One region of the Mesorhizobium silamurunense genome, then DNA from elsewhere that is predicted to be linked to it. Evidence: predicted binding sites of a transcription regulator. Region 1 holds the regulator's gene; the other holds the start of a gene.
What was found. The regulator PhoB, encoded in region 1, activates phosphate uptake and scavenging genes when phosphate is short. The targets are predictions, from matches to a motif close to TGTCATNNANCTGTCAT.
Positions count from the first base shown of each region.

Region 2: the regulator PhoB is predicted to act here: its motif matches at 4,490-4,506, upstream of AU465_RS30395 (acid phosphatase).

Region 1 covers NZ_LPVS01000070.1:198,973-206,237, reverse strand. The annotation lists gene pstS (phosphate ABC transporter substrate-binding protein PstS) at 1-72, shown strand, start outside; gene pstC (phosphate ABC transporter permease subunit PstC) at 138-1,124, shown strand; gene pstA (phosphate ABC transporter permease PstA) at 1,128-1,979, shown strand; gene pstB (phosphate ABC transporter ATP-binding protein PstB) at 1,976-2,779, shown strand; gene phoU (phosphate signaling complex protein PhoU) at 2,797-3,504, shown strand; gene phoB (phosphate regulon transcriptional regulator PhoB) at 3,524-4,213, shown strand; gene AU465_RS20255 (hypothetical protein) at 4,538-4,750, shown strand; gene AU465_RS20250 (ROK family transcriptional regulator) at 5,247-6,479, opposite strand; gene xylF (D-xylose ABC transporter substrate-binding protein) at 6,841-7,265, shown strand, end outside.
Region 2 covers NZ_LPVS01000102.1:80,261-87,525, reverse strand. The annotation lists gene AU465_RS30425 (ABC transporter ATP-binding protein) at 1-648, shown strand, start outside; gene AU465_RS30420 (DUF6665 family protein) at 658-969, shown strand; gene AU465_RS30415 (cupin domain-containing protein) at 986-1,330, opposite strand; gene petA (ubiquinol-cytochrome c reductase iron-sulfur subunit) at 1,643-2,203, shown strand; gene AU465_RS30405 (cytochrome b) at 2,220-3,524, shown strand; gene AU465_RS30400 (cytochrome c1) at 3,554-4,411, shown strand; gene AU465_RS30395 (acid phosphatase) at 4,552-5,247, shown strand; gene AU465_RS30390 (adenine phosphoribosyltransferase) at 5,516-6,061, shown strand; gene AU465_RS30385 (MaoC family dehydratase) at 6,106-6,576, opposite strand; gene AU465_RS30380 (MaoC family dehydratase) at 6,573-7,034, opposite strand; gene corA (magnesium/cobalt transporter CorA) at 7,150-7,265, opposite strand, start outside.

The DNA of each region.
Region 1 (7,265 bases):
AAGAGCGTCGAGGAAATGTGGGGCAAGGACATCGTCGACAAGGACGGCAAGCCGCTGTTCTCGGGGATGTAATTTGCGGAATTGAGGAGGGCGCTTCCGGCGCCCTCCTGTCTCTCTTTCGAAATGCGAGGGGCTAGATGACTGCCGTCTCCGAAGCCGTGACACCGTCCGCCATGCGGACCAGAGAAGCGACAGTGCGGCGCTTTGCGCTCACCGACACGATCTTCCGGACGGCCACGCGCCTTTCCGCCATCCTCGTGCTGGTTCTTCTCGGCGGCGTCGCCATCTCGCTGATAACCGGTTCATGGCAGGCGCTGTCGAAGTTCGGCTTCTCCTTCCTGACCACCGAATCCTGGAACCCGGTCACCGAGAATTTCGGCGCTCTCGCGCCCATCTACGGCACCGTCGTCACCTCGGCCATTGCCATCCTGATCGCGGTTCCGATCGGCATCGGCATTGCCATTTTCCTCACCGAGCTCTGCCCGCGCCCGCTCAGGCGCCCGATCGGCATTGCGGTCGAGCTGCTCGCCGGCATTCCCTCGATCATCTACGGCATCTGGGGTCTGTTCGTCTTCGCGCCGTTCCTGCAGACGACGGTGCAGCCCTTCATCATCAACGTCTTCCACAACGTCCCGGGCCTCTCCAGCCTGTTCGCTGGTCCGCCTTACGGCATCGGCCTGCTGACGTCATCGCTCATTCTTGCCATCATGGTTCTGCCTTTCATCACCTCGATCACCAAGGACGTGTTCGATACGGTGCCCGCGGTGCTCAAGGAATCGGCCTATGGCATCGGCTGCACGACCTGGGAAGTGACCCGGCGCGTGACCATTCCCTACACTCGCGTCGGCATCATGGGCGGCGTCATGCTCGGTCTTGGCCGCGCGCTCGGCGAAACGATGGCCGTCACCTTCGTCATCGGCAACGCACACCGCATCAGCGCCTCGCTGTTTGCGCCGGGAACGACGATCTCGGCGACCATCGCCAACGAGTTCACCGAGGCCGATGGCGAGCTCTACACATCCTCGCTGGTGTCGCTCGGCCTGATCCTCTTCATCATCACCTTCATCATCCTCGCCATCGCGCGCTACATGTTGTTGCGCATCGATAGCCGCACGGGAGCCTGACCGATGTCGGTAGCCATGTCGCTTCATCAGAGACGCAAGCGCAAGAATGGCGTGATGATGGCGCTGTGCGTCATCGCCGCGGGCATCGGCCTTGCCTGGCTGGCGCTGATCCTTGGCGCGCTGGTCTATAAGGGCCTGTCCGGCGTCTCGCTTTCGGTGTTCACGGAAATGACGCCGCCGCCCGGCGACGCCGGCGGCCTGCTCAACGCCATCTACGGCAGCATCGTGATGACCATCATCGGCATCATCGTCGGCACGCCGATCGGCGTGCTCGCCGGAACCTATATGGCCGAGTACGGTCGCTTCTCGCGTCTCACCACGGTGGTGCGTTTCATCAACGACATCCTGTTGTCGGCGCCGTCGATCATCGTCGGCCTGTTCGTCTATGAGCTGCTGGTGCGCCCGATGGGCCATTTCTCGGCGATCGCCGGCGCGGTGGCGCTGTCCATCCTGGTGATCCCTGTCGTGGTGCGCACCACCGAGGACATGCTCAACCTTGTGCCCAACGCGCTGCGCGAAGCCGGCACCGCCATCGGCGCGCCGCGCTGGGTGGTGATCCGCTCCGTCGCTTATCGCGCCGCGCTTTCCGGCATCGTCACCGGCATATTGCTGGCGATCGCCCGCATTTCGGGCGAGACGGCGCCACTGCTCTTCACCGCGCTCAACAATCAGTTCTGGTCGAGCAATCTCAACGCGCCGATGGCCAGCCTGCCGGTGACCATCTTCCAGTTTGCGCTCAGCCCCTATGAGGAATGGCAGCAGCTGGCCTGGACGGGCGCACTCATAATCACCCTGACGGTTCTCGGGCTGAGCATTTTCGCCCGCAGCCTTACCGGACGCAGAGAGGACAGATGAAACCGATGTTGTCCACCGACCTTAACGTAGCCGAGACGGCCGTCGAGAAGGCTAAGATCGAGGTCAAGAACCTCAACTTCTACTATGGCCAGTCGAAGGCGCTGAAGGACATCAACCTGTCGCTGCCGGAGCGCAGCGTCACCGCCTTCATCGGACCGTCGGGCTGCGGGAAGTCGACGCTGCTGCGCGTGCTGAACCGCATCTACGAACTTTACCCGAAGCAGAGCGCCGAGGGTCAGGTGCTGCTCGACGGCAAGAACATCCTCGACCGCTCGCAGGATCTCAATCTGCTCAGGACCAAGATCGGCATGGTGTTCCAGAAGCCGACTCCGTTCCCGATGTCTATCTACGAGAACATCGCCTTCGGCGTCAGGCTGTATGAGAAGATCAGCAAGGCCGAGATGGACAACCGCGTCGAGCAGGCGCTGAAGCGTGCGGCGCTTTGGAACGAGGTCAAGGACAAGCTCAATGCCAGTGGCCTCAGCCTCTCCGGCGGCCAGCAGCAGCGGCTCTGCATCGCCCGCACGGTAGCGGTGAAGCCGGAGGTCATCCTGCTCGACGAGCCGGCCTCGGCGCTCGATCCGCTGTCGACCGCCAAGATCGAGGAGCTGATAGACGAGCTGCAGGCCGACTACACGATCGTGATCGTCACCCACAACATGCAGCAGGCGGCGCGCGTGTCGCGGCAGACGGCGTTCATGTATCTCGGCGAGCTGGTCGAGTTCGACCGGACCGAGAAGATATTCACCTCGCCTCGCGAGAAGCGCACGCAGGACTACATCACCGGCCGCTTCGGCTGAGTTCATACGAGGACACAATCATGGCCCATACGGTCGCTTCCTTCGACGAGGATCTGAGGCAGATCAGCCAGCTCATCCGTGACATGGGCGATCTTGCCGGCTCGATGGTCGGCGCGTCGACCAAGGCTCTGCTGAACTCCGACAACGCGATGGCGCAGCGCGTGGTCTCCGACGATGCCATCATGGACGCGCGGCAGCGCGAGCTCGACGATCGCGCCATCACGCTGATCGCGAAACGCCAGCCGATGGCCGACGACCTGCGCAGCGTGGTCGGCGCGATCCGCATGGCCGGCGATCTCGAGCGCATCGGCGATCTTGCCAAGAATATCGCCAAGCGCGTCGGCTCCGTCGGCGTCAGCGCCGCGCCGCGCGACCTATCGCACTCCATCGACTCGATGGCGCAACTGGTGCTGATCCAGGTCCAGGGCGTGATCGAGGAATACACGGCGGGCGACGCCGCGGCGCTCGCCAAGCTCAGGAACGACGACGAGCGCATCGACGTCAAATACACCTCCGTCTTCCGCGAGCTGCTGACCTACATGATGGAGGATCCGCGCAACATCACGGCCTGCACGCATCTTCTGTTCTGCGCCAAGAATCTGGAGCGCATCGGCGACCATGTGACCAATATCGCCGAGAACGCCTACTATGTGCTGACCGGCACGCAATTGCCCGCGAACCGTCCGAAACAGGACGAAACGGCGATGTCGGCGCCGGCGGCCTGACAGCGAAGGTACCTGCTATATGATCGCGCCACGCATCATGGTGGTGGAGGACGAGGAGCCGCTGGGGGTGCTGCTCCGCTACAACCTCGAATCCGAGGGCTATCAGGTCGAGGTGGTTACCCGCGGTGACGAAGCCGAGATCCGCCTGCAGGAGAACGTGCCCGACCTTCTGGTGCTCGACTGGATGGTGCCGGCGGTTTCCGGCATCGAGCTTTGCCGGCGGCTCAGGATGCGGCCCGAGACAGAACGGCTGCCTATCATCATGCTGACCGCGCGCGGCGAGGAAAGCGACAGGGTGCGCGGCCTCTCGACGGGCGCCGACGATTACCTGGTCAAGCCGTTCTCGACGCCGGAATTCATGGCCAGGGTCAAGGCGCTGTTGCGCCGCGCCAAGCCGGAAGTGCTGTCCAGCGTGCTCAAGGTCGGCGACATCGTGCTCGACCGTGAATCGCACCGCGTCTACCGCAAGAAGAGCGAGATCAGGCTCGGCCCGACCGAGTTCCGGCTGCTCGAATTCATGATGCGCCATCCCGGCCGGGTGTTCTCGCGCAGCCAGTTGCTCGACAATGTCTGGGGCGAGACGATCTATATCGACGAGCGTACGGTCGACGTGCATGTCGGACGCCTGCGCAAGGCGGTCAACAACGGCCGCATGCCGGACGTGATCCGGACCATCCGCGGGGCGGGCTACGCGATCAGGGAAGATTAACGATGCGCTGATATGCAGGTGCGGCCGGCCTGCGACCAGCCCGTTTACCGACCGGATTTGATGATCTTCGCCTCGCGCACAAGCGAGTTCAGTTCAAGCCCATCGGGAAGATGAGTTCGAGCGCTTGATTTTCGGGAATGCCGGTATCTTTAACAAGCAGCTGAACGATAGCGTCGACCGGCTTGCTCCTCTCCGGCTCTATTGGCGAATAACAATAACGACCGTCGCGCGTTATCGTTCCGTAAGCATATTTTGATATTGAAAAACGCCGATCTGGATTTATAAAAATCGACGTTTCCCATTGCTTCCCTGAGGAGAGCTGCGATGGATAACGTCCGGAGAAACGAAGCCAAATCCCCCAAAATCGAAGTGATTGAAACCTGCGGCGAATGGTTCGTTCGGGTGATCGAGGATGGTGGAGAAGCCACCACCTCATTCGAGCTTGAGACCTTCGCTATGGTCTATGCCGCACCTCATTCGAGCTTGAGACCTTCGCTATGGTCTATGCCGAAGGCCAGCGATTACGACTTGGTCTAGAAAAGGTCTAGCCCGCACCGGGAGTAGCCGGCTACTCCCCGTGTATGGTCCGGCCTGCGATCCTGTGTCACCAGAAAGAAAGCAGGCCGGACCATCTGGTCAACCCGGACGGACGGGGCCGGTTCCATGCCAGCGGATGAACTCGACTTCCTTTCCTGGAAAATGCTGGCGTTGAGCCGCGACCATTTAAGTCGGGCTTCGGACTGGTACGGATTGAATCGCCTTTTCGAGCGGCGCTGTTGGTGGCAGAATATAGGCAGGGTTATCGAGGGCGGCTGTCATGCCTCTCTCAGGCCACGGCGGAGTGTTCGGTCCCGCTGATCTGGATACGCTCCAGCGGGTATTTGACAGGCTGTGCACCGAGCGCCGGCTAGCCCTAAAGGACAAAGATCAGAGAGAAGAACTCGCTCGGGATGTGATCGGCCTCTTTCAAGACGGCATCACAGATGAAGCCGATTTGTGGCGGGCGCTTTCAAAGCGTCGACGGGCATAGGGTTCACCCTGTCGCGCTGTGTCTCGTCTGTATACCCGGCGCTAAAATCTCCTGGTCGACGAAGGTCAGCGCGCGTATGGCGCAACCTTCGCGGATCAGCGGCAATTCGTTCGGCTCGGTGTCGAAGGAGATCGACTGCGAGTGCTGGCCGCCGGCGGTCTGGGCGATCGCCTCGCGCAGCGCCGGCTCTATCAGGTCGAAGGCCGCGGCGCTGACACCGACCATGGCGACCGGCGCCGGGTCGATGAGCGCGAACAGGCTGCCGAGGCCGAAGCCCAGCGCCTCGCCCGCCCGGCGATAGGCCGCGCGCTCCGGGCCGTCTTTCTCGCGCGCCTTGGCGGCGAGCGCGCGCATGTCGGCGTCGCCGACATCGACCGGCTCGGCGTCCTCGCTCATCCCCATGGCGCTGCGCCAGATGGCGTAGTTGCCAGCATAGGCCTCGACGCAGCCGCGGCGTCCGCAGCGGCAGAGCGCGCCGCCCGGACGGTGGATCATGTGGCCGAACTCGCCGCCTGAGGAATGCGTGCCGGTGAACAGGTCGCCCTTGAGCACCAGCCCCATGCCGATGCCATGCGAGAGCAGGATGGCGATGAAATTGTCGCGATAGCGGTCGGGGTCGCGCCATTGCAGCGCCACCGCCATCATGTTGCAGTCGTTCTCCATGGTGGCTGGAATGCCGAATTCCTTCTCCAGGATGTCGGCGAAGGGAATGTCGGTCAGCGGCGTGATCGGCGACCACAGCATGGCGCGAGCATGGGAATCGGTGATGCCCTGGATGCCCATGGCGAGGCGGGCGACGCTGGCGACATCGAGGTCCGGATCTTCCAGCCGGCGCCGGACGATCGCCGTGCATTCGCCGATCAGCTCGTCGCGCGGCATGGTCAGCGTGTCGAGGCGACGCTGCTCCTCGGCGATGACCTGGCCGGCATAGTCGATGACGGCGACGGAGAGGAAATTCAGCGACAGCACCACCGTCACTACCGCCGTCGCCTCGGGATTGAGGGCGAGGCCGACCTGCGGCCGGCCGCGCTTCAGCGACACGGTCTCGCTCGGCTTGCTCTCGGCGAGGATGCCTTCCTGGATCAGGTCCGCGGAGATCGCCGAAATGGTCGAGTGGCTGAGCCCGGTGGTCGCGGCGATTTCCGTGCGCGACGGCTGGCCGGCCCGGCGCACGGCCGAGAGCACCATGGCGCGATTGCGCCGGCGCAGGTCGTCGTGGCGGATTCCGACCGACATTTTTCCTTCCTTCCGGGCAGCGCGGCCTCTTTGATAATGCATGGGCCGTTGGCGACGCGCCAGATCGGTTCAGTTCCGGATATAGCTACCGAACCGCCCTGGATTCGCTTCATTCCGTTCCGATGGAAAGCGGTTCTGCGCTTCCCTCCGGAGCCGTTGCAGAATAGTGGCAGAAGCGGCCGAGACTGTCATTATTTATTGCGAGCCTCGAAATAAAGTTCGCGGCACCTCAAAAACCATCAGAATCGCAGTTGACAGCGCTTCCGCGTTGGATCAGTATTTTTTCGAGGCTCGAAAAAAAGCCTCTGTGCCGGCCTTCGGGCCAGTCTGGGTCGCGCCGCAAGGGCGCAGGGAGGAAATCATGAAGAGATTCGCAGCCGCCATACTGGCGGGTGTCGCCATGTCGTTGACACTGGCGTCGGTCGCAGAGGCAAAGGACAAGGTAATCGGCGTTTCGTGGTCGAATTTCCAGGAAGAGCGCTGGAAGACCGACGAAGCGGCGATGAAGAAGGCAATCGAAGCCGCAGGCGACAAGTATATCTCCGCCGACGCGCAGTCCAATCCGGGCAAGCAGCTGACCGACGTCGAGAGCCTGATCTCGCAGGGCGCCAACGCGCTGATCATCCTGGCGCAGGACGCCTCGGCGATCGGGCCGGCGGTGCAGAAGGCGCTGGACGAGGGTATTCCGGTCGTCGGCTACGACCGCCTGATCGAGAACAAGGACGTCTTCTATCTGACCTTCGACAACAAGGAAGTCGGCCGCATGCAGGCCCGCGAGGTGTTCAA
Region 2 (7,265 bases), on a different contig from region 1:
CTCATCCTGCGCCTCTACGACCTCGAGGGCGGCAAGATCCTGATCGACGGCCAGGACATCGCCGGGGTGACGCAGAATTCGTTGCGCGCCAATATCGGCGTGGTCAGCCAGGATACCGCACTCTTCCACCGCTCGCTGCGCGACAATATCAAGCTCGGCATGCCGGACGCGACCGATGCTGAGGTGATCGCCGCGGCGCGCAAAGCCGAGGCGCATGATTTCATCATGGGCCTGCGCGACAACCGCGAGCGGGCCGGCTACGAGGCCTATGTCGGCGAGCGCGGCGTGAAGCTCTCCGGCGGCCAGCGCCAGCGCGTGGCGATCGCCCGCCTTTTCCTCAAGGATGCGCCGATCCTCATCCTCGACGAGGCGACCTCGGCGCTCGATTCCGACATCGAGGCGGCCATCCAGGAGAATCTGGCGCGGCTGATGGAGGACAAGACCGTCATCGCCATCGCCCATCGGCTCTCGACCATCGCCGCGCTCGACCGGCTGGTCGTGCTCGACGACGGGCGCATCGTCGAGGAGGGCACGCATGACGAGCTGGTGGCGCTCGACGGCCTTTATGCGCGGCTCTGGAAGCGCCAGTCCGGCGGCTTCCTGTTCAATGAGGAAAGCGTGCTGGAAGAGACGCGCCCGGCGGGGTAGAACGCAGCCATGTCGGTCAGAATGCCCTGCAATTTCGGACGGTCAGGCGCGCAGGAAAGCGCGCTCGACCTACTCGGCCACGAAATCCTCGCCGAAAAGGCGGCCGCGCTTGGCCGCGCCGGCCAGCGCGTCGAGGAGACACTGGCGAAGCTGCGCGAAAACGGCGAGGGCGGAGATCGCAACCGGCTGCTCAAGGAGGCTGCGGCGGCCGTCCACGGCTATTTCATCCAGCGCGAACTCTGCGGCCTTCGCCGGCACGACGTCGTGATCCGCGAATACAACATCCCAAGGGCAGTGCTGGTCAGGCTCGGCGCGAGCTAGGAAGGCCGATCCGAATCTATTCCAGCCATTCCGTGATGAAATGGCCATTCTCATGGATGTCGGTGGTCTCAAGCGGGCCGGGTCCGAGATTGGTGAATTTGTGCGGCGTGTCGGGCGGCACGATCAGGATCTGGCCAGCGGACGCCTCGATTTGCTGGTCGCCGACGGTGAACAGGCCGGTTCCGGAGCGGATGACGAAGATCTCCGCATAAGGATGCTTGTGCAGCCGCGGGCCGCCGCCGATCTCCGGCAGATAGTTGAAGATCAGGCAGCTTTTGGAACCCCAGGCGCCGCATTGCAGCTCGCCTTGCCAGCGGTCGGGGGCTTCAGCCCATTTGTCGCGGTCGATGACATGCGCCATGGGCGGAGAATAGACCGGGCCAACGAGTGCTGTCGAGGCGAACAAGCCACCGTTTTCGCTCCCGATTTCCCGCTATTTCATGGCCTTCGCCGGTCTGCCGGCGGGGCATCCGACCTAGCCGCGCCACGCAGCCGCGACAATGTGCCCTTGTGCCTTCACCCGACTGGACAAAAACGGGCTTCACGCATAAACCCAACTCCAAATGCCGGAGGAATTCGCTAGCCTGTTCGCCATGCGCTGTCGGGCCGGCGCGATTGAGCGGGGACAAGGCTCGGCCGCCGGCACGGAAAGAGGCGAAAGGATCAGGCACCCGTGAGCGCAACCGAAATCCACGATCCCAACCGTCGCGATTTTCTCTACATCGCCACCGGCATGGCCGGCGTGGTCGGCGCAGGGGCCGTCGCCTGGCCGTTCATCGACCAGATGCGCCCGGACGCCTCGACGCTGGCGCTGGCCTCGGTCGAAGTCGACGTCTCCTCGCTGCAGCCCGGCAGCTCGCTGATCGTCAAGTGGCGCGGCAAGCCGGTCGTGGTGCGCAACCGCACCGAGAAGGAAATGAAGGACGGCGAGGCGGTCAGCCTCAACGATCTCAAGGACCCGATCGCCCGCAACGCCAACCTTGCCTCCGACGCGCCGGCGACCGACGCCAACCGCACAACGCCCGGCAAGGAAGCCTGGATGGTCATGGTGCAGGTCTGCACCCATCTCGGCTGCATCCCGCTCGGCCAGGAAGGCGATTTCGGCGGCTGGTTCTGCCCGTGCCACGGCTCGCAGTACGACACCGCCGGCCGCATCCGCAAAGGCCCGGCGCCCGAGAACATGGCGATCCCGGTCTATCAGTTCATTTCCGACACCAAGATCCGTATCGGCTGAGGCAGGGGATATTTCGATGAGCGAGGGACATTCCACCTACACGCCGAAGACCGGCATCGAGCGCTGGTTCGACGCGCGCATGCCGCTGCCGCGGCTGATCTATGACAGCTTCGTCGCCTATCCGGTACCGCGCAACCTCAACTACATGTGGACGTTCGGCGGCATCTTGTCGATCATGCTGACCGCGCAGATCCTGACCGGCATCGTGCTGGCCATGCACTACACGTCCGACACCAATCTCGCCTTCGATTCGGTCGAAAAGATCATGCGCGACGTGAATTCGGGATGGCTGTTGCGCTATCTCCATTCCAACGGCGCCTCCTTCTTCTTCGTCGCCGTCTATATCCACATTTTCCGCGGCCTCTTCTACGGCTCCTACAAGGCGCCGCGCGAGCTGCTGTGGATCCTCGGCTGCATCATTTACCTTCTGATGATGGCCACCGGCTTCATGGGCTACGTGCTGCCCTGGGGACAGATGAGCTTCTGGGGCGCCACCGTCATCACCGGCTTCTTCAGCGCCATTCCGCTGGTCGGCAACTGGATCCAGGAACTGCTGCTTGGCGGCTTCGCCGTCGACAATCCGACGCTGAACCGCTTCTTCGCCCTGCATTACCTGTTGCCGTTCATGATCGCCGGCGTCGTCGTGCTGCACATCTGGGCGCTGCATGTCGTCGGCCAGTCGAACCCGACCGGCATCGAGGTCAAGTCGAAGACCGACACCGTCGCCTTCACGCCTTATGCGACCATCAAGGATGCGTTCGGCATGATCGTGTTCCTGTTCATTTTCGCCTATTTCGTCTTCTATCTGCCGAACTATCTCGGCCACCCGGACAACTACACTGTCGCCAACCCGCTGAAGACGCCGGCCCACATCGTACCGGAATGGTACTTCCTGCCGTTCTACGCGATCCTGCGCGCCATCACCTTCAACATCGGGCCGATCAATTCCAAGCTCGGCGGCGTGCTGTGCATGTTCGGCGCCATCGCCATGCTGTTCCTGGTGCCGTGGCTCGACACCTCCAAGGTGCGCTCGGCGGTCTACCGGCCCTGGTACAAGCTGTTCTTCTGGTTGTTCGTGGCTGACGCCATCCTGCTCGGATGGCTGGGCTCGCAGCCGGCGGAAGGCAGCTATGTGTTCATGGCGCAGATGGCGACGCTGTTCTACTTCGCCTTCTTCCTGGTCGTCATGCCGGTGCTCGGCCTGATCGAGACGCCGCGGCGGCTGCCGAACTCGATCACCGAGGCGGTGCTGGAAAAGAAAAACAAGGGGGCCGGCGGCCATCCGGCAGGCGCGGTGAGCGCGCCGGAAACCAAGGGCTGAGCGATAAAGAGAATCCAAGGGGATTTGGCATGAAGAAGATTCTCACCTCGCTGGCGGTGCTTGGCCTTCTAGCGACAGGCGTTGGAGCCGCCATGGCCCAGGAGGGGCACGCCGAAGCCGCGCCGACGCATTTCCCGATCAACGAACCGAAGGAAATGAGCTGGACCTTCGCCGGCCCGTTCGGCACCTACGACAAGGCCCAGCTGCAGCGCGGCCTGAAGGTCTACAAGGAAGTCTGCTCGGCCTGCCACTCGATGAACCTAGTGGCGTTCCGCACGCTGGAAGGGCTTGGCTATTCTGAGGCGCAGATCAAGACGCTCGCCGCCGAATACACCATCCATGACGGCCCGAACGATGCCGGCGACATGTTCGACCGGCCCGGCAAGCCGTCGGACCACTTCCCGGCGCCGTTCCCGAACGAGCAGGCAGCCGCGGCCGCCAATGGCGGCGCCGCGCCGCCCGACATGTCGCTGCTTGCCAAGGCGCGCGGCGTCGAGCGCGGCTTCCCGCGCTTCGTCTTCGACATCTTCACCCAGTACGCCCAGGGCGGCCCGGACTACATCCACTCGCTGCTCACCGGCTACGACCAGACGCCGCCGGCCGGGATGGCGATCCCGGAAGGCACGCACTACAATCCGTACTTCCTGTCCGGCGTGTCGCTGAAGATGCCGAAGCCGCTTTCCGATGGCCAGGTGACCTATGACGACGGCTCGCCGCAGACGGTCGACCAGTATTCGCGTGACGTCGCCGCGTTCCTGATGTGGGCGGCGGAGCCGCATCTCGAGGACCGCAAGAAGACCGGCTTCCGCGTGTTGGTGTTCCTGCTGATCTTCGGCGCGCTCGTCTACATGACCAAGCGCAAGGTGTGGGCCGACGTGGCGCATTGAGCCCCCCATATTCGAGAAGTTTAAAAAGGGCGCCGCGAAGGCGCCCTTTTGCATCTCGAGACCACTTGCGGCCGGCCATGTCACATGGCCGTCATCACGCGTGGCGATCCTGCCTTGCCCCACCTCAAAGGATCACGCCCATGAAAAGATTCGCACCGCTTGCAGCCGTGCTGCTGCTTCTTGTCGCCAGTCCGGCAGTCCGCGCCGAGGACGCCCAGCCCTTCGTCACCAGCAAGGACATCGACCTGACGCTGATCCTGCCGCCGCCGCCGGCCAACGATTCGGCCGAGACGAAGGCGGAACTCGGCGAGGTGCTGACCCTGCAGGTGACGCGGACGCCCGAAATGGAAAAGCGCGCCATCGCCGATGCCGAAGAGAATGTCTGGCGCTTTGCCGACGTCATGGGGCCGAAGTTCAACAAGGGGACCCTGCCGAAGTTCAGCGCCTTCTTCGATCGCGTCGTGGCCACAGAAGGCGCGGTCGTCGACCCGGCCAAGGATGTCTGGAAGCGCCCGCGCCCGCATCAGCTCAGCGATCTCGTCAAGCCCGTGGTGAAGCTGTCGAATTCCGGCTCATGGCCGTCGGGCCATGCGACGGTCGGCACGATGATGGGCATCATCCTGTCCGACATGGTGCCGGAAAAGCGCGCCGAGATCATGGCCCGCGCCGCCGAATATGCCCACAACCGCGTGGTCGGCGGCATCCACTATCCGTCCGATATCGAGATGGGCAAGATTTCCGGCAGTGTCATTGCCGCCGTTCTGCTCAGCCGCCCCGATTTCAAGGCCGAGTACGAAGTGGCGCGCTCCGAACTGCGTTCCGACCTCGGCATGTGATCCGGCCTCATGGTTGTCAGCAAGGGCGCCCCGCGGGCGCCCTTTTTCATGCGCGGAAGGTGAGGGCAGGTCCAGAGTTTCCATCGCAGCCATGCACAGGCCGAGAACCGCTGGAAGACCACGCGAGCTGGGACAAAGCAGCGACGCCAATCCTTTGCCGGACGCGCTTGTGTCCGACGCCGCGTCGCGGTAGCCGTTGTTGGTTGCGTTGCGCCGGGCGCGTTGACGCCGTTCATACCCGACAGCCGGACACGCGGAGCCTCGTCTCATGAAACCTTCCCTCGAAGACACGCTGCTTGCCGCGATCCGCACCATTCCAGATTACCCCAAACCCGGCATCCTGTTTCGCGACATCACTACGCTGCTTGGCGATGCGCGCGCCTTTCGCCGCGCCATCGACGAGCTGGTGCATCCCTATGCCGGGCTGAAGATCGACAAGATCGCCGGCATCGAGGCGCGCGGCTTCATCCTTGGCGGCGCCGTGGCGCACCAGCTCTCGGCCGGCTTCGTGCCGATCCGCAAGAAGGGCAAGCTGCCCTACGAGACGGTGCGTGTCGCCTACAGCCTCGAATACGGTCTGGACGAGATGGAGATGCACAAGGACGGTGTCTCGCCGGGCGAGAAGGTGATCGTGGTCGACGACCTGATCGCCACCGGCGGCACTGCGGAAGCGGCGGTGAAGTTGCTCAGGCAGATCGGCGCCGACATTGTCGCGGCCTGTTTCGTCATCGACCTGCCGGATCTCGGCGGGCGCCGGAAGCTGGAAGCGCTCGGTGTGCCGGTAAGGACGCTGATCGGTTTCGAGGGGCATTGAGCCAACCTCTTCCTTCTCCCACAAAGGGAGAAGGAGAGCTGCCGCTACTCCACCTTCACCAGCACCGCGCTGTCGAACTCGATGACCTTGTCGCCGGTCGAATCGAAGCCTTCCGAACGCAGCGTGAGCAGGCTCCAGCCCGGGCGCCCCGCAAGCGGGCGATGGGCGAGCGCCGTGCGGGTGAAGGTCACGGTTTCGCCGGCATAGACCGGCTTCAGCCATTTGAGGTTGCGGAAGCCCGGCGAGGGGCCGAATTCGGGCTGCGGTCCGGGACCGGTCCAGCGCACACCCTCGGTCTCCATGCGCTTTTCGAGGTTGTATTTCATCCAGGTGGCGGCGGTGTGCCAGCCGGAGGCGCACAGACCGCCGAGCACGCTCTTCTTCGCCACCTCCTCGTCGACATGGAAGACCTGCGGATCGTATTTCTTGGCGAACGCCTTGATCTCGTCCGCTTCGAATTTATGCGAGCCCAGCGTGACGGTTTCGCCGATGAGGAAATACTCGTCCAGGGTCACGCGATGGCCTCTCGGGTCAGGAACATGCCGGTGTTCTCGAGCTCGAAGACGCATTCGCCGCGCTGGTTGAACAACTCGCTGCGCATGCTGACGAGGCCGAGCTGAGGCCTCGATTTGGACTGGCGCTTGGAAAGCACGGTGACCTTGCCGGTGAGCCGGTCGCCGGCCAGTACCGGCTTCTTCCATTTCACATGCTCGATGCCCGGCGAGCCTTGCGAGGTCGAATTGAGCAGGAAGGCGTCGCACAGCATGCGCATGAACATCGCGCAGGTGTGCCAGCCCGAAGCCGAAAGGCCGCCCAGGATGCTCGCCTTGCCGGCCTCCTCGTCGAGATGCATCGGCTGGGCATCGAATTCGCTGGCGAATTCGATGATCTCGGCCGCGCTTACATTCTTGCTGCCGAGGTCGAGCGAAGCACCCTCGACGAAGTCCTCATAGGCCCAGGTCTTTCCGGTCATGTCGGCAATCCGGTTGACGAACGCGTGAATCCCTAAGGTCGGGCATCCCGGATGACGGCCCGAGCCAATTTGGTCAAGTCCTTTCTGGTGAGCCAGTCGTTTCCGGCTGGAAGTGTCAGAGCCAGCCGCGGCGGCGGAAATACCAGAAGGGCAGGATCGCCGAGACCACCATCAGGCCGATGGCAAAGGGATAGCCGAATTCCCATTTGAGCTCGGGGATGATGTCGAAAT